Regions from separate parts of the Planococcus sp. VCh962 genome, predicted to be linked through region 1. Evidence: riboswitches for the same ligand, from Rfam matches in the RefSeq annotation. Region 1 holds a riboswitch; each other region holds the start of a gene.
What was found. A riboswitch is a leader RNA that binds a small molecule or an ion and turns the genes downstream of it on or off. The one in region 1 is predicted to bind S-adenosylmethionine.

Region 1 (4,179 bases):
TGTTGTGCTCGATTGTCATGTTGGAGGTCAGTTTATGCAGTCCTGTCAATGCAGTCGAAAATTTCGAAGGAGTTTTTATTAAACGCAGCCAAGGAGAACTAAAGACGACACCGGCTATTGGATAAGGGTTCTTGCTTAAGAAATTCATAACAAGAGTTGCTCCAAGGCCATGGGCAACGATAAACACGGGCAGCTGTTCTTCTAAAGCAGCCAGTATGGAGGTCCGGACCGATTCCTCATATGCTGAATAAGATTCTTGATGCGGCTGATTTGCCGGTGCGCCTTTGCCATGGCCGGGCAAATCACCCATAATGACATGGAAACTTTCAGAGCGCCATTGCCCAATTTGCCAAGCATAGCGAAGATGGTGCTCGTAAGCGTTGTGTACGAGTACAATAACAGCTTTTGCTTGTCCTTCAGCTTCCCATTTCCACATCTACTGCACCCCTTTCTTTTCGACTGGAGAGATATCAAATTTGACCTTTGCAACGAATTTGATACGATTATAGATATCTTATCTTTTTTAACGGAGGTTTTCCATGATTTACCCATTCAACGGCAAGCATCCATCTATTCATCCGTCGGTGTTCATCGCTGACCATGCAACTGTCACCGGAGACGTGACCATCGGAGCGGAATCATCCATTTGGTTCAATACCGTCATACGCGGCGACGTAGCTCCCACAATTATCGGCAATAAGACCAATATCCAGGATTTGTGCATGCTGCACCAAAGTCCAGGGAAAACGTTAATTCTTGAAGACAACGTCACCATCGGCCATCAAGTGACACTTCATAGCTGCATTATCCGAAAAGGCGCTTTGATCGGCATGGGGTCTATCATATTAGACGGTGCTGAAGTCGGTGAAGGCGCATTTATTGGAGCCGGCAGCCTCGTTCCGCCCGGAAAAGTCATTCCGCCTGGCATGCTTGCGCTCGGGCGGCCCGCAAAAGTTGTCCGTGAACTCCGGGAAGATGATAAGCAGGACATGGAACGCATTGTCCGGGAATATGCTGAAAAAGGCGCTTATTATAAATCCCTGCAAAAAAATTATTTGGAACAAGAGAAATAACAATACAAAAAGACGATCGGCATAAATGCCTGATCGTCTTTTTTTGTATTTATGCTTGGCCTTTGAAGATGCCTGATTGTTCTCTAAGAACATCCACTTTGTCTGTACGTTCCCATGGAAGGTCGATATCCGTACGGCCGAAATGTCCGTACGCCGCAGTCTGCTTGTAGATTGGACGGCGAAGATCGAGCATTTTGATGATTCCAGCCGGGCGCAAATCGAAGTTTGCACGGACTAGATCGTCTAAAGTCTCTTCATCGACTTTGCCTGTTCCGAATGTATCAAATGCGATGGATACCGGGTGAGCTACACCGATTGCATATGCCAACTGCACTTCACAACGGTCGGCAAGTCCTGCTGCAACGATGTTTTTCGCTACATAGCGAGCTGCATAAGCTGCTGAACGGTCAACTTTTGTTGCGTCCTTACCGGAGAATGCACCACCGCCGTGGCGTGCGTAACCGCCGTAAGTATCAACAATGATTTTTCGTCCTGTAAGGCCTGCGTCACCTTGCGGCCCACCGATTACAAAACGGCCAGTCGGGTTGATGAAGTATTTTGTTTCATCATCGATCAAGTTTTGAGGAACAACTTCATTGATGACATATTCTTTGATGTTGCGCTGAATTTGTTCCAGTGTTACTTCCGGATGATGCTGGGTGGAAATAACGATGGTGTCTACGCGAAGTGGTTTATTGTTTTCATCGTATTCGATGGTAACTTGTGTTTTGCCATCCGGACGCAAGTAAGGAAGAATTTCTTCTTTGCGCACTTGAGCCAATCGGCGTGCTAATTTATGGGCTAAAGAAATCGGAAGAGGCATCAACTCTTCAGTTTCGTTGCACGCGAATCCGAACATCAGACCTTGGTCTCCTGCTCCGATATCGTCTAATTCTTTATCAGTCATTTGGCCTTCACGTGCTTCAAGCGCTACGTTTACTCCAGCAGCGATGTCCGGTGATTGCTCATCGATAGATGTCAGAACTGCGCTTGTTTCTGAGTCAAAGCCATATTTAGCTCGTGTATAGCCGATTTCCCGTACTGTTTCACGTACTACTTTCGGGATATCAACGTAAGTGGAAGTTGTAATCTCCCCTGCAACAAGCACTAACCCTGTCGTTACAGTGGTTTCGCATGCAACTCGTGCATTGGGATCTTCTGCTAAAATGGCATCCAGGATGGCATCTGAAATCTGGTCACAGATTTTATCCGGATGTCCTTCTGTTACTGATTCTGATGTGAATAATCGACGGTTTTTCAAAATGTGTTTCCTCCTTATATCCTGCGAGATTGCTCTCGAAATTGATACGGTACTCGTTTCCCATGTCAAGTCCGTTCCCTGAGGATTGAACTTCAAGCCGTTGTGGCCTTTGTACACGAGGATTAAGGGCAATTTCATAAAAAAATCCCATCCATCATTTGCATGTGGAAAGGAGAAATCATCATAAGCACCTTTCACTCTTATCGTCCAAGGTTGAGTTCCTTGCTTCAGGTTTGGCACCTTCTCTGCAATCTGCAGCAGGTTGCCGGGTTTCATAGGGCCTGTCCCCTCCACCAGCTCGGAATAAGAGTATCCGTTCAATTTTTCATCATACGGAAAGTATAATGTTATGTCAACGTTTTTCCACCAATCTGCCCATATAAAATCATTAATCGGTCACAATACATTGCTCAAGATCACTAAATGTATTTTTTTCATTACAATCAGTTATTAGTATAGACTAATGGTCTTAATGTGTTATACTAATGTTCGAATATACATCCTCCCCATCACCATGGGAATAACCGAAAAGGAAGGTACATATAAATGAATCCAGTGAACTTCGCAAACAACTTAAAGGATCTTTTAAATGGCCAAAATGTGCACGTCCAGCTTTCAGTTCCACAATTAGTGGAAGCAGCAACATCACGTGGGGAAGCCGTATTGACTCGAGAAGGTGCTGTCAAAGCCGAAACCGGCAAATACACAGGCCGCTCGCCTAAAGACAAGTATATAGTAGAAGAAGACATTTCAAAAGACAAAATTGATTGGGGCCCTGTCAATCGTCCAATTTCTTCTGATGTTTTTGAAAACTTATATAACAAAGTAATTGAGCATTTGAAACAACAGGATGCTTTATACGTTTTCAAAGGCTTTGCAGGAGCAGACCCAGAGTCTCGTTTGGCTATCCAAACGATCAATGAGTACGCTTGGCACAATCTGTTCGCCCACCAATTATTCATCCGTCCGACCACAGAAGAGCTTGCGGCGCATGAAGCGGAATTTACAGTTGTCTATGCTCCAACATTCCAAGCTGATCCGGCAGTAGACGGCACGGATTCTGAAACGTTCATTATCGTTTCAATGGAGAAAAAAATCATTTTGATCGGCGGCACTGAGTATGCCGGCGAAATGAAAAAATCCATCTTCTCCATCATGAACTACATCTTGCCTGAAAAAGGGATCCTTCCTATGCACTGTTCAGCTAACGTTGGCCACGAAGGCGACGTAGCATTATTCTTCGGATTATCCGGGACAGGAAAAACAACTTTATCAGCAGATGAAGACCGCAAACTGATCGGTGACGACGAGCACGGCTGGTCGGATAACGGTGTCTTCAATATTGAAGGCGGCTGCTATGCGAAAACAATCAACCTTACCCGTGAACACGAACCGCAAATCTATGATGCTATCCGTTTCGGTGCTGTTCTTGAAAACGTTGTCGTTGACGAAGAAACACGCATTCCGGATTATCACGATGGATCATTGACTGAAAACACGCGTGCAGCCTACCCGATCCAGGCAATTGACAATATTGTGGATCCTTCGGTAGCAGGACATCCGAAAACGATCGTTTTCCTGACGGCTGATGCATTCGGCGTATTGCCTCCAATCAGCAAATTGACGAAAGAACAAGCCATGTATCATTTCTTAAGCGGCTACACTTCTAAATTAGCTGGAACAGAACGCGGCGTTACTTCGCCGGAAGCAACATTCTCAACTTGCTTCGGATCACCTTTCCTTCCATTGCATGCGACAGTATACGCTGAAATGCTTGGACAAAAAATCGACGAGCACGGTGTTGATGTATTCCTTGTGAATACGGGCTGGACTGGCGGCGAATAC
Region 2 (4,179 bases), 570 kb from region 1:
AAATAATTTCCTGTTCGTTTGTTCAATTCAAGTTGGCAAACAAAAAAGAGCGAAGAAGCGCTTTTTTGAGCGCCTTTCCCTCTTTTGCTCTCGTTGCTGTTAATTGTTCACTGTTACAGGTACACGCGTATATTGCTTTCCGGGATGAGCCGGTGATAGATGCGCACCTTCCCCAAACAAAGCATCCCGCAAAGAATCCCCTTCATATTCTTTTTGAACGAGCCCCCGCTCCTGAAGGATCGGCACGACAAGATCGATAAAATCCTCAAAAGTTCCAGGGGTGATGGCGTAAGCGATATTAAAACCGTCAACGCCCGTTTCGGTCACCCACTTTTCAAGCGTATCAGCTACTTGCTCTGGCGATCCGACAGTGAAAGGCCCAAGTCCTCCGATGCCGACATATTCCTTAACGTCGTTGACCGTCGGTTTTCTTCCTGGCAGAATTTTGGTGAAGTTTTCTAAAGCAGATTGAATGGCATCATTTTCAATGTACTCAAGCGGCTGATCTGGCGCATAATTGGACAAATCAATTCCAGTCCACCCCCCAAATAATGCCAAGGCACCTTCATGGCTGATATGTTTTTTATAATCGTTGTATTTTTCAATTGCTTCTTGTTCCGTTTTTCCGACAATCGGGGTAAGCAGCGTCAGAATCTTGACGTCATCTTTATTCCGGCCGGAATTTTCCACTTCGGTGCGTATCTTGTTGACCGTTTGTTTCGCCAGTTCCATATTTGGCGGACCGATGAAGACACATTCAGCATGTTTCCCGGCAAAAGCTACACCTTTTTTAGAAGCGCCTGCCTGATAAAGGACAGGAGTCCGCTGTCTGGAAGGTTCCGTTAAATGGGCACCCGGCACTTTATAATATTTCCCTTCATGCCGGATATCATGCACTTTTTCAGGGTCTGTATATATGCCATTCACTTTATCCAGCAGCACGGCATCTTCTTCCCAACTGGATTCCCATAATTTATAGCACACTTCCAAATACTCTTCAGCAATATCATAACGCTCATCATGCTTGATTTGGTCGTCCAGCCCGATATTGACAGCCGCGCTCTTGAGATAAGACGTCACGATGTTCCAGCCGATGCGGCCTTTTGTTAAATGATCCAGCGTAGAAATCCGGCGGGCAAAAGGATAAGGATGTTCATGGGTGACAGAAGCTGTGACACCGAAACCCAAATGTTTCGTGACTGCCGACATAAGCGGTACGACAAGCAGCGGATCGTTGACTGGAGACTGTGCACCTTGCCGGACTGCGGCATCTCTCGACCCATTATAGACATCATATGTACCGAGGACATCTGCTATAAAGATAGCATCAAACTTCCCTTTTTCCAATAGCTTCGCCAATTCTATCCAATATTCGCTGTCTTTGTATTTATGCGATTGATCTTCGGGATGGGTCCAGAGCCCAGGTGATTGATGTCCAGCACAATTCATATCAAATGCATTTAAATAAATCCGTTTGTTTGTCATATAGATCCGCTCCTTTGTGTGCACCGTTTTTGGTGTTTCAACTAATCTTTTTAACACAATGATTGATGTGAGGATTGATATTGCCCTTTCTTTATATGTACTTGCCGTATTTAAGTTTGAGGACCATGAACAAAATAAAAAACCTCCTTTTCTCGGCTAAAGAGAAAAGAAGGTTGTATATGTACACAATCCCGCTCTTATCTCCCAAGAATAAAATTCTTGCTGGATTTAGCACCTTTCTGACAAATGTCAGAGGTTGCTGAAGCGTCAATGGGCCAGTCCCTCGGCTTCTCTGGATAAGATTATTAAATTAAAAATAATCATAATATTAAATCTATTGAAAGTCAATCTATATCGTAAAATTAATTTATTTACCTTATAAGTCTTATCACATTAGTCGGTATAAGCGATGAATAACGGATGCTTTTTTAATATTCTAGAAGAGAAAGCCCTCTAACTCGCGGCTTTTTTATTGGAAGTAAGTGCCTTGCTCGATTTCTTCTAAAAGATCTTTATTCGATTAATAAGTAAAGAAGGTTTAACTTATAGCCGGGTTAGGGAAAGACACAAGAATAACGATAATAAAGAAAGAGGTTGGATAATATGCCAAGAATTGCAGTAGAACATCCGTTTACAGACATTCAACAAGCCCTAAGAAACAGAGGTTATCAGGCAGACATGCTTGATCAGAAAACAAAAGCCGCCCATTATGATGCGCTGGTAGTCCGCAGCTTGGAGAGCTATGACCATCTTCGCTTTAAAGGATCTCTGGTAGAAGTGAGTGGGCGCACGGTTAACGAAATTGTAGCCGAAGTGGAAGAACGTTTGCAGCGCGCCGGAAAAATTCAAGGCCAGCCAGATGCAGCCAAAAGTGAATCGGGCAGCGGATTTTTCGCAGGCCTCTTAAGCGGAGCGGCAATTGGATCGGCAATAGCCCTTCTTCTAGCACCGAAAAGCGGCAAAGAACTTCAAGTGACCGTTAAAGAAAAATTGGCAAGCGGCAATGCCGGCAGTGATGGAAGCGGAAAACTGAGCCAAGTAAAAGAAAAAGCAGCCGACTTGGCTAATCAGGCAAAAGAAAAGGCCACCGAAGCCACTTCTCAAGTTAAAGGGAAAGTTTCCAGCTCTTCCAACGATCAGCAAGGCACTGAAACTTCAAGAGATTCTTCATCATTGAATTAAAATAACGAGGATAAAAAAGCCGAAGAGTCCACTTTCTAGTGGACTCTTCGGCTTTTCACTTATGGCAGCTTGTCTGCTTGATCCTGCATCAAACGAATCTCCTGTCCGAAGAAATCGTTCGGTTCCGTGGATGTTCTGACAGAATGGAAGACACCAATTTCTTTACAATAGGCTGTTGCGATGAGAGCATTTCATTTTTGTCTTGGCTGGTTGCGATCAACCTGCCTTTTTCCATGACTGCTAAAGCATCCGAAATGGAATAGGCAGCTCTAATATCATGGGTGATAAAGAGATAAGAAAGGCCATAGGCTGATTTCAGCTCATTTAATAAGTTCAGGATATTTGTTTGGTTCACCATATCGAGACTGCTGACGGATTCATCCAGGACCATCAATTTCGGCTTTAAAGCGATCGCTCTGGCAATATTGATCCGCTGCAATTGCCCACCGCTGAACTGCCGGGGGTATTTTTTCATGTCTTCCGCATCCAGCCCTACCATCTCCAATAAATGCGCAATCGTTCGTTTCATCTCCGATGCCGACAGCCTTTCGTAGTTTTCCAAGGGCTCCCCGATAATCTTTTCCGCCGTCATGCGCGGATTCACCGATGAATAACTATCCTGAAAGACCACTTGAAGATCTCTTCTGAGACGTTTTCGGGTAATAGAATCCATTGTATAAATGTCTTGGCCTTGGAAAATGACTTTTCCTTCTTTCGGCTGCTCTACCCCTAGAATGACTTTGCCTAACGTGCTCTTGCCTGCCCCACTTGTTCCAAGAAGCCCCAAACACGTCCCTTCTTCGATATTAAGAGACACCTCGGAAAGAACCGGTGATGCTCTTTCCTTGCGCCAAAAAGAACGGGTCGGGCCGTATGCATGTGTAACACTTTTGACTTCCAGTAAACTCATAGACTACCGCCTTTCCGCTCGTTCCCTGCCGATTCTATATAACCAGTTTTTTCAATTGTTCGTTTATCGGCAAAACAGGTCTGGCTTGGAGCAGTTTTTTTGTATAGATATGCTGAGGGTGATCGAACAGTTGGAAGACATCTGCTTTTTCCACAATCCGGCCCTTTTGCATCACGGCCACTTCGTCGGCCAGTTCTGAAATTACCCCTAAGTCATGTGAAATCAGCAAGATTGAAGTGCCGCATTCCGTCCGGAGCCGATCCAGTTCCTTAAGCACTTGCATCTGATTGGTCACATCAAGGGCTGTTGTCGGCTCGTCTGCTATCACGACTGATGGGCGCAGGCACATCAAAATCGCGATCATGACGCGCTGGAGCATCCCGCCGCTCAGCTGAAAAGGATATTTCCTCATAATCTTGGCCGGTTCTTGCAGATTCAACACTTCCAGAGAAGAAACCGCCAATTCGCTTGCCTGTTTCTTAGTCAGGTCTGTATGGCTCCGGATGGTTTCAATAAATTGGTTGCCGATGGTGAATACAGGCGTAAAAGCGTTCATCGGATTTTGCATGATGTATCCGATCTCTTTTCCAAGAACGCTCCGC
Region 3 (4,179 bases), on a different contig from region 1:
TTGCGATGATGTTGTCGTTGTTGGTGACGGTGCCATCAAAATCGCAGAAAATTACTGGTTTACTCAACATGCTTACCCCCATATTGCCAATGCTGTTTTTAATTCTTCATGCTGTTCGGAAGCGTCGGCGAGTGTTGTTTTGCTCAGAATGGCATCAACTGCCTGGCGGAATGCTTTTCCGCCTCCCACTGCACCGTCCGGGTGGCCGTGCACACCGCCTCCGGCATTGATGATGCTGTCGATCCCGAAATCGTTGATCAATAATGGCACCAGCCCAGGATGGATACCTGCAGAAGGCACCGGGAAGCTCCGCTTTAATGGGCCATCCTTTACCAATTCCTCGCCGAGTGCCAGTGCCTGCGCCTTTTCAAGTGCAACACTGCCGTAAGGGGAAGGGAACAAAGAAAAGTCAGCGCCTGCGTAGCGGACCAGTTTTCCAAGTGCTAGAGAGCTAGCCAGCCCGTAAAAGTTCGAAGAAGTGAAAGCACCGCTGAACGCTGGATGGGCCATGAGCGGCAACCGGATATCCGGGTCTTCTGCCAGCTCCTGCAGAACATCAAGTCCGTATGCATGGACATTGAACAGCAGCGCATCCGCACCAAGTTCGCGCGCTTTTTTCGCCTTGTCCCGCAAGTTCGAAGTACGCCCCGATAAATTCACTGCATAAAGCGTCCGGTGCCCGGTTTCTTCAAAGACCTGCTGTAAGACGTTCTTCCCGGTCGTAATCCGCTGTTCAAAAGGCGTCAGCGGATTGTCAAAGAGGATTTCATCATCTTTTACCAAATCCACTCCGCCAAGCGCCTGCTGGCGGAGCTGTGAAGCGAGGAAATTCAAGTCGCGGCCAATGACGCCTTTGAAGATACTCATGACAAGCGGCCGTCCGTCTACTCCGAGTAATCCCCGAATGCCGTCGATGCCGAACCGCGGTCCGGGAAAATGGGCAAGCAATTGCTCATCAAACTCCAAATCGAGCAGCTTAACTTCCCCATCCAGCGATAATTTGCCGAAAACGGTAGTTAAAATCGCCGGCAAATCCGCCGAAAAATTAGCGTTTGGGTATGAAATCTTCACCACCGCTTTGATTTCATCCGGCTTTAGCGGATGCGGGGAATCTTCAAATTCCGTTACCGAAACAACATTTCCTTTATGCTGCTTTAATTGCTGCTGTTCCAATAATGGCAAGTCGGTCCATGATCCGATTGTGAGGCCAAGGGCGATTCCTTCGGCCTTTTTCCCGAATGAACCGGCTTTGCCGTATAACTGGTAAGTCGCTGTCAAATTGCTCACTGCGTTCACGCTCCTGTTAAAAATCAAAATAAAAAACCTCTTCAAACAAGAAGAGGTTAATAGGCTTAACAACTTCTTATTTCTCAGCCGCATCAATCGGCTGCAAGAATTAGCACCGTGTCCGTTATGGACCGGTTGCCGGGTATCATAGGGCTTGTCCCTCCACCTGCTCTGAATAAGAATGTGTATTCAATTGGATTAATAAAGAAATTAATGTTGATTATTTCATGCCTTAAACTTTCTGTCAATAAATATTCGCAAAATTATTTGTAGTGAAAAAAGTTATTGACAGTCAATTCTGAACCGTGATAGGATTCTTTTCAAACAGCATACAGTTACTCAAATAGTACTCTTATCAAGAGCAGGCAGAGGGATATTGGCCCTATGACGCCCAGCAACCGACCGTAATACCTTCGTGAGAAGGGGCGCTTTTGCGCCGGAATGCAGATTCCGCAAGGCACGGTGCTAATTCCATCAGAAATGACCATTTCTGAAAGATAAGAGGCATGGAATCTATCATTCTAGGCCTCTTTCTTGCGGAAAGAGGCTTTTTCTATTGACCCGGAAAGGTAGATGAATGATGACCATAGCATCCAAACAATACGAAGCATTAACATTAGAAAGAGCCATTGCAATGGCTCAGAGCCTATATCCATTCCCTGAAGGGGCCGAACTTGTATGCCGCGAAATCGGCGATGGCAACTTGAATTACGTGTTCCAGATCAAAGATCAGAAAAGCGGAAAGGGCCTGATCATCAAACAAGCCTTGCCGTATGCGAAAGTTGTCGGGGAAAGCTGGCCGCTGACTTTAAAACGCGCAACAATTGAAGCGAACGCTCTTCAAAAACACGGAGAATTTGCACCTGGGCTTGTACCATTCGTTTATGCAACCGATGAAGAACTTGCGATTACCGTGATGGAAGACTTGTCTCACTTGACGATTGCGCGCGATGGACTGATCCAGGGTGCGGCATATTCAAGACTGTCGGAAGACATCGGTGAATATTTGGCGCGTACGCTGTTCCATACTTCCGATTTCGCACTGCACCCGTTCGAGAAAAAGCGCTTAGTGGCCGAGTACTCCAACCCGGAACTGTGCAAAATCACAGAAGACCTTATTTTCACTGACCCGTTTTTCAATAACGACACCAATAATTACGAACCGGAGCTGCAGCCGACTGTCGAAGCTATCTGGAAAAACGGTCCTTTGAAACTTGAAGCGGCAAAGCTGAAGTTCAGCTTTTTGACGGAAGCGGAAGCACTATTGCATGGTGACCTCCATACCGGCAGTATTTTCGCCAGTGAATCGGAAACGAAAGTCATCGACCCGGAGTTTGCTTTTTATGGTCCGATCGGCTTTGACGTCGGCTTGTTTCTCGCAAACTTGATTGTCCAGTCGCTTACACGAAGCGGCGAAGAACGCCAAGTGATCGTGAACCACATCGAACGCACATGGAAAGTTTTCTCAACCCAGTTCTCAGAGCTTTGGGATCAGAAGGGCATTGAAGCATTCAAAGAAACGGCGGGCTATAAAGAGTTTGTACTGGAAAAGATTTTCCGTGACACACTTGGCTTTGCCGGCTGTGAATTGATCCGCCGCACAATCGGCCTGGCACACGTCAAAGACCTGGACGGCATTGAAGATGCGGAACTGCGAATCGGTTTAAAGAAACAAGCTTTACAAACTGGCGAAGCGTTGATTTTAAAACGTTCCGAGTTAGGCTCAATAGATGCAGTAACCGGTCTGCTTGAGGAGTTGGAGCAATGACCATTCCTTTATCAATTGCCTGGACAGACGGGCAGTTGGTCATCTTAGATCAACAGAAACTGCCACATGAAATCGACTATATAACACTTGAGACAATCGAAGATGTCTACGAAGCCATCTTCACGCTGAAAGTGCGCGGCGCACCGGCCATCGGCATTGCCGCCGCATACGGCTTAGCCCTTGCAGCGCAGCGCCATAACGCTGGAACGCTGGAAACATTCCTGCATGATGTCCGTAAAAAGGCAGTTTATCTCGGAGAGTCACGCCCAACAGCGGTCAATTTGATGTGGGCGCTTGATCGGCTGCTTGAAAAGGTTCAGAAAGCTGAAACTGTAGCAGGCGGAAAAGCACTGCTCATCCAAGAAGCGGTACGCATCCATCAGGAAGATGAAGCTTCTTGCCGGCAAATCGGCGAATATGCCTTGTCGCTATTGGAAGGGCATAAACGGGTTATGACCATCTGCAATGCCGGCTCGATCGCCACGGCGAAATACGGAACAGCATTGGCGCCGTTTCATCTTGGAAGCGAGCGCGGCCGTCAATTTGAAGTGTTTGCATGTGAGACCCGACCGGTATTCCAAGGTTCGCGGCTGACCGTCTGGGAGCTCCAGCAGTCAGGAGTGGATGTCACACTCATCACCGATAGTATGGCGGCCCACACCATTGGAGCAAAAGACATCGAAGCCATTATCGTCGGTGCAGACCGCATTGCGGCGAACGGCGATACCGCCAACAAAATTGGAACACTTAATCTGGCAATTCTCGCTGATGCTTACGGGATTCCGTTTTATGTAGCGGCACCCGCATCAACATTTGACCTCACTATTGAAAGCGGGACAGAAATACCGATTGAAGAACGAAAATCGGAAGAAATCACCCATATCGGAAACCGCCCGGTGGCACCTCTGGGCACCAAAGTATTCAATCCGGCTTTTGACGTGACCCCGTCCCGCTTTATCACCGCAATCATTACTGAAAAAGGGATCATCAAACCCGATTACCATCAAAACATTCCTGGAGTTCTCAACTTGTATGCAGGAAAAGGAGAAAAATCATGAAAAATTTCTAACGATAGGACAGAAAGCTATAGCTAGAAATTTCCCAAATAGCCGTTAATTTTTAGA
Region 4 (4,179 bases), 910 kb from region 1:
AGTTTGATGGATTTGCTGTCGGCGCTGGATTCTTCCCCGCCGCATGCAGCAAGCAATGTCAATAATACGAGTAGGATAGCTGGCAATAAGAATTTTTTCATGTAAGTTTCTCTCCCTTTTTTATCGTTTGTCTATTGCTTTGGACGTCCAGTCTCCCAGTTGCTGAAGGATTTGGACGAGCACAATTAAAATGACTACGGTGACGATCATGATTGTGTTGTCGTAGCGGTAATAGCCGAAACGGATCGCCAAGTCGCCGATGCCGCCCCCGCCGACCACTCCCGCCATTGCGGAATAGGCGACGAGTGAAATGATGGTGATGGTGATCCCTTGGACAATGCCGGCTTTCGCTTCCGGCAGCAGCACATCTTTGATGATCATCCACGGTGTGGCACCGACAGCCACTGCAGCTTCGATGACGCCTTTATCGATTTCGCGCAGCGACGTTTCGACGATGCGGGCGAAAAACGGAATCGCTGCAACCGACAAGGACACGCTTGCCGCTGCTGGCCCGATGGTGGAATCCACCAATAGTTTCGTCAGTGGAATCAAAGCGACGAGCAAAATGATAAACGGAATCGACCGGATCATATTGACGATGAAGCCTAATACGGATTTGATGAACCGGTTTTGCAAAAACAGCCCTTTGTCTGTGACAAACAAAACAATGCCGAGCGGCAAGCCGATGACAATGGCAATGGCGAGTGACACACCGATCATATATAATGTCTCGCCGAACGCTTTTGAGATGTCCGGCCATAATTCCATCATATGCTGAAAATCAAATCCCATTTAAAATCACCTCCACATTGGCTCCCCGGCCCTCCATATAAGTGATGGCCCGGTGGATATTATCCGGTCTTCCCTGGATTTCCATCAAAAACAGCCCGAGCGGCTTTTCTTGTATGTATTCGATTGAGCCATGCAGGAAATTCCCTTTGACATCAAAATGCTGGACCGTGTCGGTGATGATGCCTTCTCCGGCGACTGCCCCTTTAAACTGCACTTTGATGACGCGGCCGGTGCATGCTGCAAGAATCGGCAGCGGCACATCGAACGATACGACGGATGAGATAAATTCCTTCGTCAGTTCGGCTTTCGGATCGGAGAACAGCTCGTAGACTTCGCCTTCTTCAATGACTCGGCCTTCCTGCATAACCGCCATGCGGTCGCAAATTTCCTTCACCACGTTCATCTCATGCGTGATTAATACGATGGTAATGTTCAGCTCCCGGTTGATCTTTTTCAACAGCCGCAAAATGGAAAGCGTTGTATTCGGGTCAAGGGCGGACGTCGCTTCATCGCATAACAGCACGGAAGGATTATTCGCAAGGGCCCGGGCAATGCCGACACGCTGCTTCTGGCCGCCGCTCAATTGCGCTGGATAAACATCTTTCTTGTCGGTCAGGCCCACCATCTCAAGCAGTTCATCGACGCGTTTCGCGATTGCTTCTTTCGGCAATTTGGCCGCTTTTAACGCAAAGGCGATATTTTCAGCCACCGTTTTTTGGCTGATCAAGTAGAAATGCTGAAAGATCATTCCGATCTTCAACCTTGCCTGCCGCAGCTTTTTACCTTTCAGCTTGGTCAAATCAACGCCATCGACATGGATTTCGCCGCTTGTCGGGCGTTCCAGCAAGTTCATACAGCGCAGCAAGGAGCTTTTCCCGGCCCCAGAGTAACCGACAATCCCGAATACCTCGCCTTCGTTGATGGTCAGCGTGACGTTATCGACGCCGGTAACCGTCCCTTTTTTCGTTTGATAGTCTTTTGAAAGATTCGTGATGCTTATCATGGTGTCCCTCCTTTTTTTGCCAATAAAAAATGCCTCTTTCATTTAGAAAGAGGCACCGAATGGATTTGGCTTATCTCTCAGAATGAAATCATTCTGCAGGAATTAGCACCTTCTCAGATCGCTCTGTAGGTTGCTGGACGTCATCGGGCCTGTCCCTCGGTCTCTCTTGATAATGTTCCATATGCAATTGTTTTTAACATGTTTCTAATAGTATTAAAGATTTTGAAAACTGTCAAACCTTTTTTAAAAATAATCTAATAATAATATCAATTTGAATCTTAAAGAGACATTTCTTCGTCTACCCGGTCGATCACTACGAACGGCGAAGAGCCGTCAAAATAAAACCCTTGTTTCCCGGTCTTTGACACTTGAATCGCAGCTGGAATTTCCATTTCAGCCATGATCCGCTTCACTTCCGAAACTATTAACAAAAACGTTTCTTCCGGAACGCCTGTGATAACATGGGTAAACAGGAAATAGTCTTTCAATGACCACGGAGTCGCCGCTTCGCCGCGCCGCGTTTTCACCAGCAGGTAGCGCAGCACATTGGCATGGATACGAGACAGCTGTTCCGTGATGCCGTTATAAGTCAGCGTAGCACCGAATTTATTGAATTTAAGCGAGATGACATCTTTCATCTGTTGTTCATTACTTTCTTCTTCCGAGCATAGCACCGCACCGAACGGGGTTACGATCCGATAAGCATGGCTCATGAGCATGCCGTCATTATAGCAAAGCTGCGTCGACAACGATGTATTGCTGGAACGATCCACCATATTGCAAGACGGAACCTCTCCTTGGATAGCTGTATGAAGAGCGCTGTTCGTCACATACAGCACGGCTCGGCTGATTTGTTCAGCATTCAGCAAAAATCGATCATCGGTATAATAAGTCTGGCTGCTCAATGCCTGCTGGAGATACATGACCGCTTCGCTATGGATACCTGAACGGTAAGCTAAAAAGCCGAGACGGTATGCCGCAATCGGATTTTGGGGATCGTAAGAAAGAACTTGTTTCAGAACATTTTCCGTATCCTCATAGATGGTTTGATGGCCAGTGTACGAGTGCATGCCGTAGCGCAATAAATAAGACACTAGTTTTTTCTTGATGAAGGTATAATAAGTGCGATAATCTTCATCCTCTAGCACGAGTCTTTCTAATTGGCTGTGCATGGCATCGTATACTTCTATCTTGGAATAACTTAAACTGCCAAGCCTGGTTTCCCCAACGCTCAGCAGTTCTTGCTCCAATTCTTCTAGTTCTTCTAAACTGATCCCCTGAAAGCGCATGGTGTTCCTCCCGAATAAATACTAAACAACTTAATTCTTTATTATATTTCATGCATATTGGACATGATTTTGATTTTAAGGAAAATAAAATAAGATAAAATTTACATTTACACTAAACTTGCATCGTTTTTCATGATACCAATGCTTGAAAAGATACACAATAGGGCAAATGATTATTTTATTGTAAAAGAATTATTAAAGCGTTTTTTTAAAGAGGTATTTGTATCTATGCATTGCCAGTTATTCAAATCTTTATCCTGTTCGAATCATCATTCGCCTGGCCGCTGTTCATTGCCAAACTGCTTCTTCTTACTGTAATTTATTAGGTAAAGGAGAGAAAAATCATTCCAGAGAACGGTTTTACTTTCCTTACAGGTGAAAATACTTTCCTTCCGATCTCGTTTACTTTCCTTCCGATCGAGAATACTTTCCGCACCGCATTATTTTCTCCAAACCATGTCCCGTTTCCACGTAAAAGCAAAAAAATATGCGCTTCATCATGATTCATTGAAACTTTCCGCTCGCCTAAACGTAGTACAAGATGAAGCATTTTCAAAGAATTGAACTTATATTTAACCGATTTTGTCCCTTAGAATGTAGAGGAGATAATTGAAGCTGCTTTAACTAATAAAAGAGGTGAGACAATTGAGAAGTGGAAACCCGAGTTTAAATGATGAGTCGTTCAAAAAATTCGACGGAGCTGTAGCAGGCAAGCAAATGACCATCCAAGGCACTGTAAATAAGACCTTAATCCTAATGCTTTTATTGCTGGCTACGTCCGTCTATTCCTGGAATCAGTTCCTCAGCAATCCAAATAGCGCAATGCCGCTAATCCTGGTGGGAGCCATCGGCGGACTGATTGTAGCTTTAATCACGATTTTTGTACCGAAAGTGTCGCCTTTCACAGCACCTCTCTATGCTTTATTGGAAGGGTTGTTTCTTGGCGCGGTATCTGCGCAGTACGAAGTCCAATACGGCGGCATCGTCTTCCAGGCGGTCCTTCTGACAATCGGTGTGCTGCTGAGTTTACTGCTCGCTTATAAATCCGGGTTCATCAAAGTGACGCAGAATTTCAGATTGGGCGTCGTCGCTGCT

Region 2: it holds a riboswitch for S-adenosylmethionine, as region 1 does, so the genes downstream of both, AC3AQ9_RS04445 (LLM class flavin-dependent oxidoreductase) here and metK (methionine adenosyltransferase) in region 1, are expected to answer to the same signal.
Region 3: it holds a riboswitch for S-adenosylmethionine, as region 1 does, so the genes downstream of both, mtnK (S-methyl-5-thioribose kinase) here and metK (methionine adenosyltransferase) in region 1, are expected to answer to the same signal.
Region 4: it holds a riboswitch for S-adenosylmethionine, as region 1 does, so the genes downstream of both, AC3AQ9_RS02895 (methionine ABC transporter ATP-binding protein) here and metK (methionine adenosyltransferase) in region 1, are expected to answer to the same signal.

The regions. Positions count from the first base shown of each region.
Region 1 covers NZ_JBYLHS010000001.1:1,461,395-1,465,573, forward strand. The annotation lists gene AC3AQ9_RS07355 (alpha/beta fold hydrolase) at 1-436, opposite strand, end outside; gene AC3AQ9_RS07360 (gamma carbonic anhydrase) at 540-1,073, shown strand; gene metK (methionine adenosyltransferase) at 1,123-2,334, opposite strand; SAM riboswitch class I at 2,532-2,644, opposite strand; gene pckA (phosphoenolpyruvate carboxykinase (ATP)) at 2,881-4,179, shown strand, end outside.
Region 2 covers NZ_JBYLHS010000001.1:886,467-890,645, forward strand. The annotation lists gene AC3AQ9_RS04445 (LLM class flavin-dependent oxidoreductase) at 100-1,485, opposite strand; SAM riboswitch class I at 1,680-1,788, opposite strand; gene AC3AQ9_RS04450 (YkuS family protein) at 2,089-2,667, shown strand; gene nikE (nickel import ATP-binding protein NikE) at 2,756-3,577, opposite strand; gene nikD (nickel import ATP-binding protein NikD) at 3,612-4,179, opposite strand, start outside.
Region 3 covers NZ_JBYLHS010000003.1:128,486-132,664, forward strand. The annotation lists gene AC3AQ9_RS11845 (2-hydroxy-3-keto-5-methylthiopentenyl-1-phosphate phosphatase) at 1-67, opposite strand, end outside; gene mtnW (2,3-diketo-5-methylthiopentyl-1-phosphate enolase) at 73-1,287, opposite strand; SAM riboswitch class I at 1,361-1,469, opposite strand; SAM riboswitch class I at 1,637-1,791, shown strand; gene mtnK (S-methyl-5-thioribose kinase) at 1,865-3,055, shown strand; gene mtnA (S-methyl-5-thioribose-1-phosphate isomerase) at 3,052-4,113, shown strand.
Region 4 covers NZ_JBYLHS010000001.1:552,794-556,972, reverse strand. The annotation lists gene AC3AQ9_RS02905 (MetQ/NlpA family ABC transporter substrate-binding protein) at 1-101, opposite strand, end outside; gene AC3AQ9_RS02900 (methionine ABC transporter permease) at 121-792, opposite strand; gene AC3AQ9_RS02895 (methionine ABC transporter ATP-binding protein) at 782-1,795, opposite strand; SAM riboswitch class I at 1,863-1,971, opposite strand; gene AC3AQ9_RS02890 (tetratricopeptide repeat protein) at 2,074-3,084, opposite strand; gene AC3AQ9_RS02885 (Bax inhibitor-1/YccA family protein) at 3,730-4,179, shown strand, end outside.